DNA from 2 places in the Streptomyces angustmyceticus genome. Region 1 is predicted to be linked to the other one. Evidence: predicted binding sites of a transcription regulator. Region 1 holds the regulator's gene; the other holds the start of a gene.
What was found. The regulator HrcA, encoded in region 1, represses chaperone genes, less so after heat shock. The targets are predictions, from matches to a motif close to TTNGCACTCNGNNNNNCNGAGTGCNAA.
Positions count from the first base shown of each region.

Region 2: groL (chaperonin GroEL) is a predicted target of HrcA. The motif match lies at 3,088-3,114, and genes of this name have one in related genera.

Region 1 covers NZ_CP082945.1:5,483,355-5,487,599, forward strand. The annotation lists gene K7396_RS24440 (Uma2 family endonuclease) at 1-129, shown strand, start outside; gene K7396_RS24445 (DUF3097 domain-containing protein) at 107-940, opposite strand; gene K7396_RS24450 (MBL fold metallo-hydrolase) at 1,002-1,736, opposite strand; gene hrcA (heat-inducible transcriptional repressor HrcA) at 1,931-2,947, shown strand; gene dnaJ (molecular chaperone DnaJ) at 2,948-4,084, shown strand; gene K7396_RS24465 (nitronate monooxygenase) at 4,182-4,245, shown strand, end outside.
Region 2 covers NZ_CP082945.1:3,373,088-3,377,332, forward strand. The annotation lists gene K7396_RS15065 (hypothetical protein) at 1-879, shown strand, start outside; gene K7396_RS15070 (hypothetical protein) at 931-1,227, shown strand; gene groL (chaperonin GroEL) at 1,334-2,959, opposite strand; gene K7396_RS15080 (cold-shock protein) at 3,300-3,503, opposite strand; gene K7396_RS15085 (MoaD/ThiS family protein) at 3,927-4,205, opposite strand.

The sequences.
Region 1 (4,245 bases):
GACGCCGACTACGAGGTTCGGCGCACCGTCCCGTTCGGTGTTTCTCTCCGCGTCGACGCCCTCGGCATCACGCTGGACACCTCCCGGTTCGGCACCCTTCCCGCCGTCACCCGCCACCGCCGGCCGTGACGAAGTCGATCAGCTCCTCCACCCGCCCCAGCAGCGCCGGCTCCAGGTCCTTGTAGGAGCGCACGCAGGACAGGATGCGCTGCCAGGCGGCGCCGGTGTTCTCCGGCCAGCCCAGTGCCCGGCACACGCCCGTCTTCCAGTCCTGGCCGTGCGGGACGGACGGCCAGGCCGCGATGCCGACCGAGGACGGCTTCACGGCCTCCCAGATGTCGATGTAGGGGTGGCCCACCACCAGGGCGTGGTCCCCGGTCACCCCGGCCGCGATGCGCGACTCCTTCGAACCGGGCACGAGGTGGTCGACGAGGACGCCGAGGCGGGCGTCCGGGCCGGGGGCGAAGCCGCGGACGATCGCCGGCAGGTCGTCGATGCCCTCCAGGTACTCCACGACGACGCCCTCGATGCGCAGGTCGTCGCCCCACACCCGCTCCACCAGCTCGGCGTCGTGCCGGCCCTCCACATAGATGCGCCCGGCGCGGGCGACCCGCGCGCGGGCGCCGGGCACGGCGAGCGAGCCGGAGGCCGTACGGGCCGGGCCGCCCGGCGCCGGGCGGCCCTGGGGGCGTACGAGGGTGACGGCCTTGCCCTCCAGGAGGAAACCGCGCGGGGTCATCGGGAAGACCCGGTGCTTGCCGAAGCGGTCCTCCAGGGTGACCGTCGGGCCCTCGGCCGTCTTCTCGCAGCGGATCACGGCGCCGCAGAAGCCCGTGGTGACCTCCTCGACGACCAGATCCGGGTCGGCCGGCACCTCGGGGGCGGGGCGCTGCTTCTTCCAGGGCGGGGTCAGGTCGGGGCTGTAGCGCTTGCTCTGCATGGGCCTGCTTCTGTTTCGGGGAGAGGGGGCGCGGAGTGAGGGACGGGCGGCCGGGGCGGCGTCAGGACGGCGCGACGCCGAAGCGGGCCGCGAGGGCGTCGCGTTGGGTACGGACGAAGGCGGCGTCCACCACGGCACCGTGCCCGGGAACGTACCGCGCGTCCTCGCCGCCTAGGGCCAGCAGCCGGTCCAGCGCGCCGGGCCACCGCTGGGGCAGCGCGTCGGGGCCCGCCTGGGGCTCGCCGGACTCCTCGACCAGGTCGCCGCAGAAGACGATCTCCGGCTCGCCGTGCCGGCCCGGCACCAGGACGGCCAGGTCGTGGGCGGTGTGCCCGGGGCCGACGTTGGCGAGCAGCACCTGCCGGTCGCCGAGTTCGACGGTCAGCTGGCCGTGCACCTGGTGGTGCGGGGCGACGAGCAGGTCGGCGGCCTCCGCGGCGGCGGCGGGCGCGACCCCCTGCCGCACCGCGTCGTGGCGCAGCTCGTCCTTGCCGCGGCGCAGCAGCTCGCCGAGGCCGGCCGCGCCGAACACCTCGACGCCCGCGAAGGCCGCCGTGCCCAGGACATGATCGAAATGCGGGTGGGTGAGCGCGACATGCGTCACTTCCCGGCCCAGCACACCGCGGATCGTCCGGCGCAGGTCCGCGCCGTCGCGCAGGGTCGCGCCGGTGTCGACGATCATGACTCCGGTACTGCCGGCGATCACCCCGATCGTCTCGTCCCAGCCCGGCATCCGGCGCCTGGCGACACCGTCACCGAGTCGTTCCCAACCCGCCTCTTCCCAAGCACTGTGCATACCGAGACGCTAGCGCCATCGCGATAGCGTTGCCCGACAGATCGGCCGAACACGGTCATCGGGCGGGTGCTCCGTGCGGCGGCCCTTGCCGCGCCCGTGCTACCCGGCCGTACACTGGCTCAAGGTCTGGCACTCGGCCCGGGTGAGTGCCAGGGGAGACGAGACGGCGGACGGCCGGACTGGAGGTGCGCGGGATGCTCAGTGAACGCAGGCTGGAGGTGCTGCGTGCCATCGTCCAGGACTATGTCGGGACGGAGGAGCCGGTCGGCTCCAAGGCGCTCACCGAACGCCATCGGCTCGGGGTCTCCCCGGCCACCATCCGCAACGACATGGCGGCCCTGGAGGACGAGGGGTTCATCGCCCAGCCGCACACCAGCGCCGGGCGGATCCCGACCGACAAGGGCTACCGCCTCTTCGTCGACAAGCTGGCCGGCGTCAAGCCGCTGTCCAGCCCGGAGCGGCGGGCGATCCAGAACTTCCTGGACGGCGCCGTCGACCTCGACGACGTGGTCGGCCGCACCGTCCGGCTGCTGGCGCAGCTGACCCGGCAGGTCGCCGTCGTCCAGTACCCGTCCCTGACCCGGTCCACGGTCCGGCACGTCGAGCTGCTGGCCCTGGCCCCGGCCCGGCTGATGCTCGTCCTGATCACGGACACCGGGCGGGTCGAACAGCGGCTCATCGACTGCCAGGCGCCGTTCGGCGAGACGTCCCTGGCGGATCTGCGGGCGCGGCTCAACAGCAGGGTCGTCGGCCGCCGGTTCGCGGATGTGCCGCAGTTGGTGCAGGATCTCCCGGAGTCCTTCGAGCAGGACGACCGCGGCACGGTCTCGACAGTGCTGTCGGTGTTGCTGGAAACTCTGGTGGAAGAGACCGAGGAACGGCTGATGATCGGCGGCACCGCCAATCTCACCCGCTTCGGTCACGACTTCCCGCTGACGATCCGGCCGGTGCTGGAGGCCCTCGAGGAGCATGTGGTGATGCTCAAGCTGCTCGGGGAGGCCAAGGACTCGGGCATGACCGTACGCATCGGGCATGAGAATGCCCACGAAGGCCTGGCGTCCACATCGGTCGTCACGGTCGGCTACGGTTCGGGCGACGAGGCAGTCGCCAAACTCGGCGTGGTCGGACCGACCCGCATGGACTACCCCGGAACGATGGGAGCGGTACGCGCAGTGGCACGTTACGTCGGACAAATCCTCGCGGAGTCGTAAGTGGCCACGGATTACTACTCGGTCCTCGGTGTCGGCCGCGACGCCTCGCAGGACCAGATCAAGAAGGCCTTCCGCCGGCTGGCGCGCGAGCTGCACCCGGACGTCAATCCGGACCCCAAGACCCAGGAGCGGTTCAAGGAGATCAACGCCGCTTACGAGGTGCTGTCGGACCCGCAGAAGAAGCAGGTCTACGACCTCGGCGGGGACCCCCTCTCGCAGGCCAACGGCGGCCAGGGCGCGGGCGGCTTCGGCGCGGGCTTCGGCAACTTCTCCGACATCATGGACGCCTTCTTCGGCACCGCGTCGCAGCGCGGTCCGCGCTCGCGCACCCGCCGCGGGCAGGACGCCATGATCCGGCTCGACATCGAGCTGAACGAAGCGGCCTTCGGCACGACCAAGGACATCCAGGTCGACACCGCCGTCGTCTGCACCACCTGCACCGGTGAGGGCGCGGCGCCCGGCACCTCGGCGCAGACCTGCGACATGTGCCGCGGCCGCGGTGAGGTCTCGCAGGTCACCCGGTCCTTCCTCGGCCAGGTCATGACGTCGCGGCCCTGCCCGCAGTGCCAGGGCTTCGGCACGGTCGTGCCGACCCCGTGCCCCGAGTGCGCCGGCGACGGCCGGATCCGCTCCCGCCGCACGCTGACCGTCAAGATCCCGGCCGGTGTCGACAACGGCACCCGCATCCAGCTCGCGGGGGAGGGCGAGGTCGGCCCCGGCGGCGGACCCGCCGGCGACCTCTACGTGGAGATCCACGAGGTGGCGCACCCGGTCTTCCAGCGGCGTGGCGACGACCTGCACTGTACGGTCACCATCCCGATGACGGCGGCGGCGCTGGGCACGAAGTGCCCGCTGGAGACGCTGGACGGGGTGGAGGAGATCGACGTCCGGCCCGGTACCCAGTCCGGCCAGTCGATCCCGCTGCACCAGCGCGGCGTGACCCACCTGCGCGGCGGCGGCCGGGGCGACCTCATCGTGCACGTCGAGGTGATGACGCCGTCCAAGCTCGACGCCGACCAGGAGGAGCTGCTGCGGCGGCTGGCCAAGCTGCGCGGCGAGGAGCGGCCCACGGGGCAGTTCCAGCCGGGACAGCAGGGTCTCTTCTCGCGGCTGAAGGACGCCTTCAACGGGCGATAGCCCCAGGTGGGCCCGGGGACGCAGCGGTCGCCCGGGCCCGGCGCGGCGGCCTCGGCCCCGGTTCGGAGCGGGCCGGTGGGCGTGACACGATGTGCTCATGCCCACCGCACCGACCGATCTCTGCCGCTACCCGATCGTGCAGGCCCCGATGGCGGGAGGCG
Region 2 (4,245 bases), 2.1 Mb from region 1:
GACCGGCTGCCCGAGGGTGCCGACATCTCCGTGAAGACGCTGGCCAAGGTGTTGCCGGACTACGGGCAGTGCGCCCTGCGGACCGCGCTCCGCCGTCTCTCGGAGGCCGGTCATCTGCGGCGGGTCACCGAGACACACACGAGTGACGGCGGCAGTCCGCTCTGGGTGACGCGTACGTACTTCTCGCGCACGCCACGGGACGACGCCTGGTGGATGGCCTTATGCGCCGGGAACGTTCCGTCGACCGACGAGGACGGTGCCGCCCCGCACCGGCCACCCGCCTCCGTCCCGCACCCGCCATCCGCCTCCGCCCCACCTCCCACCGCCGGTCCACCGCGCCCGGAGGGCCCACACACCCACGACCGCACCCACGACCGCGCCCGCCGACCGCGATCCCCCGGCTACGCCGCCCTCGCCGCTCTCGGCCGTGCCGAACCCCGTATGACGCTGTCCGCCGACGACTGCGCGTCCCTCGAAGCGTTCGCGGAGGAATGGCTGGCGCGCGGCGCGACCCGCGACCAGCCCCTGTCCGCCCTGACCCCCGGGCTGCCGCCGCACATCCACCACCCGGGCCGGCTCGCCCGCTCCCGGCTGCTCGCCAAAATGCCGCCCGAGACCGCTGAGCCGGGCCGGGCCCGTGAGCCGTCTTCCGGGCCCCTGAGGATCATGGAGTGCACCGTCTGCCGTACCCCGGGGCGGCCCGCCGCGCTCCCCGGGGGCATCTGCGGCCCGTGCCGGGGCGAGGCTCCACCGGACGACCGGCGGCGTCGCGCGGGGGAGGCGACGGCCGCACAGGTCCGCGCCCGTGTGGAGGGTCTGCGCGCGGTCGCACGGCCACCGGCATCCAGCGGCGGCAAGCCCGCCACCGGCCGACCGTGATCCCGCCGCACCGGGGCGCGGCTGTCAGTGGCGGTCGGTAGGGTCGGCGCCATGCTGATCCGATTACGGCGCCCCTGGCGCGCCAGGCTGATCGTGGCCCTCGCGGTTCTCGTACTGGCCGCCGGCGGGGTGGCACTGATCCTGTGGGGCGAGACGCCGCCCCCGTTCCCGCCGCTGCCCGCGCTGCACGGCTCCGGGCCGCACGGCAATGTCCTGACCCAGGTCGTCTTCGAAAGCACCCTCGACCGCGACGCCCCGCCCGCACCGGCCACCCTCTGCGGCGCGGCAGCGCTGTCCGTGGCGGGGGCCCTGAGCCTCGCGGGCTGCCTCATCGTCCGCCGTCGATAGAGACCCCCGAAAACGCCGCCGGGGCGGCACCCCCGTGAAGGAGGTGCCGCCCCGACGTACGTCTGGACGTGCGGTCCGGGAGGACCAGCGTCTGATCCGCGGGGGATCAGAAGTCCATGTCACCGCCCGGCATGCCGCCCGGAGCGCCCGCGGCAGCGGCCTTCTCCGGCTTGTCGGCGATGACGGCCTCGGTGGTGAGGAAGAGCGCCGCGATGGAGGCGGCGTTCTGCAGCGCGGAGCGCGTGACCTTGGCCGGGTCGATGATGCCTTCGGCGATCATGTCGACGTAGTCGCCGGTCGCGGCGTTGAGGCCGTGACCCACGGGCAGGTTGCGCACCTTCTCCACGACAACGCCGCCCTCAAGGCCGCCGTTGACGGAGATCTGCTTGAGCGGGGCCTCCAGGGCGAGCTTCACGGCGTTGGCGCCGGTGGCCTCGTCACCGTCGAGCTCCAGCTTCTCGAAGACCGAGGAAGCCTGCAGCAGGGCCACGCCACCGCCGGCGACGATGCCCTCCTCGACGGCCGCCTTCGCGTTGCGAACGGCGTCCTCGATGCGGTGCTTGCGCTCCTTGAGCTCGACCTCGGTGGCGGCACCGGCCTTGATGACGGCCACGCCGCCGGCCAGCTTCGCCAGACGCTCCTGGAGCTTCTCGCGGTCGTAGTCCGAGTCGCTGTTCTCGATCTCGGCGCGGATCTGGTTGACGCGGCCCTGGACCTGCTCGCTGTCACCGGCACCGTCGACGATGGTGGTCTCGTCCTTGGTGATGACGACCTTGCGGGCGCGGCCGAGGAGCTCCAGACCGGCGTTCTCCAGCTTGAGGCCGACCTCCTCGGAGATGACCGTGCCACCGGTGAGGATGGCGATGTCGCCGAGCATGGCCTTGCGGCGGTCACCGAAGCCCGGGGCCTTGACGGCGACGGACTTGAAGGTGCCACGGATCTTGTTGACGACCAGGGTCGACAGGGCCTCGCCCTCGACGTCCTCGGCGATGATCAGCAGCGGCTTGCCGGACTGCATGACCTTCTCCAGGAGCGGCAGCAGGTCCTTCACGCTGCTGATCTTGGAGTTGACGATCAGGATGTACGGGTCGTCGAGCGCGGCTTCCATGCGCTCCATGTCGGTCGCGAAGTACGCCGAGATGTAGCCCTTGTCGAAGCGCATACCCTCGGTGAGCTCCAGCTCCAGACCGAAGGTCTGGGACTCCTCGACGGTGATGACGCCTTCCTTGCCGACCTTGTCCATGGCCTCGGCGATCAGCTCGCCGATCTGGGTGTCGGCGGCGGAGATGGAGGCGGTCGAAGCGATCTGCTCCTTGGTCTCCACGTCCTTGGCCTGCTCCAGCAGGGCGGCGGAGACGGCCTCGACGGCGCGCTCGATGCCGCGCTTGAGGGCCATCGGGTTGGCGCCGGCGGCGACGTTGCGCAGGCCCTCGCGGACCAGAGCCTGGGCCAGGACGGTCGCGGTCGTCGTGCCGTCACCGGCGACGTCGTCCGTCTTCTTCGCGACCTCCTTGACCAGCTCGGCGCCGATCTTCTCGTACGGGTCCTCGAGCTCGATCTCCTTGGCGATGGACACACCATCGTTGGTGATCGTGGGGGCGCCCCACTTCTTCTCGAGGACGACGTTGCGGCCCTTGGGGCCGAGGGTGACCTTGACGGCGTCGGCGAGCTGGTTCATCCCGCGCTCGAGACCGCGCCGTGCCTCCTCGTCGAACGCGATGATCTTGGCCATGTGAAGTGGTCCTCCCGGACTGGGGTGGATTGCTCCGGACCGCGCTGGCGCCCGCGACGGACGACCTGCAGACCCGCGGCGGTTCCTTGCCCCACCCGGCCTACGGGCCTCACCGACCCGGTCCTTCATTGTCACTCTCACTGGGAGAGTGCTAACGCAATGATTAGCACTCGCACCCCGCGAGTGCAAGGCGGCTTCATGGATGCGTCTCCCGGCGGCGGCCGTCCGGCGGGTGCGAGCGGGCACCCCGGGACGGGCGCCCGCGACCGCCGGCGGACAGCAGAAGGCCCGCACCCCTCGCGGGGTGCGGGCCTTCACGACGCAGCAGTCGGTCGGCGCCTCAGCCGGCCACCCGGACCATGTCCGCCTGCGGCCCCTTCTGGCCCTGCGAGATCTCGAACTCGACCCGCTGACCCTCCTCAAGGGTGCGGTAGCCGTCCATCTGGATCGCGCTGTAGTGGACGAAAACATCCGCACCACCGTCGACCGCGATGAAGCCGTACCCCTTCTCCGCGTTGAACCACTTGACGGTGCCCTGAGCCATGCCTAACTCCCCTATTACTGGCCCTTGCGCAGGACCGCACTCCGCGGACCCGGGTCAGACCTCACCCCGCGAAAGGCCCGTGGGGTGTGCGCCGGAACGCGTCGACCGCCGCTGAATGTATCTGCACAGATGCCCAGCGCAACAGGTCAATCGGACGAGAATTCTGGGGCCGGGGAATCGGCAATATCAGGTGAAATCCCGGTTCTCCCGGGCAAGCCGGGCCGGGCATAGCGCACTTAAGCGACAAATGCTGCGCACACTTTGGGCACAACTGACCCCGTTCTCATATGCGTTCGGCACACGCATGCGCGATAGCGCCGGGGTATCACCTCAATGGTATCCCCTTTAACAACATGGAATTGCCCCGTCCGCTTTCTGGCGGACGGGGCAATTCCGGTCAAGCAGGAGAAGAGTTGGCGCAAATCAGCACCCGCCGGCCACCGCCGGAATGATGGAGACGCCCGCGCCGTCGGGGGTCGGCGTCTCCAGGCCCTGCTCGAAGCGCACATCGTCGTCGTTGACGTACACGTTCACGAAGCGGCGCAGCTTGCCGGCGTCGTCCAGCACACGGGCCGCGATGCCCTGGTGGTTCTGCTCCAGGTCGGCGATCACCTCGGAGAGGGTCGCGCCCTCGGCGGCGACCTCGGCCTGACCGCCGGTGTACGTACGGAGGATGGTGGGGATGCGGACCTTGACGCTCATGGTGATGCCTTCCGGTGGTGCGGAGTACGAGTGCGGGGGC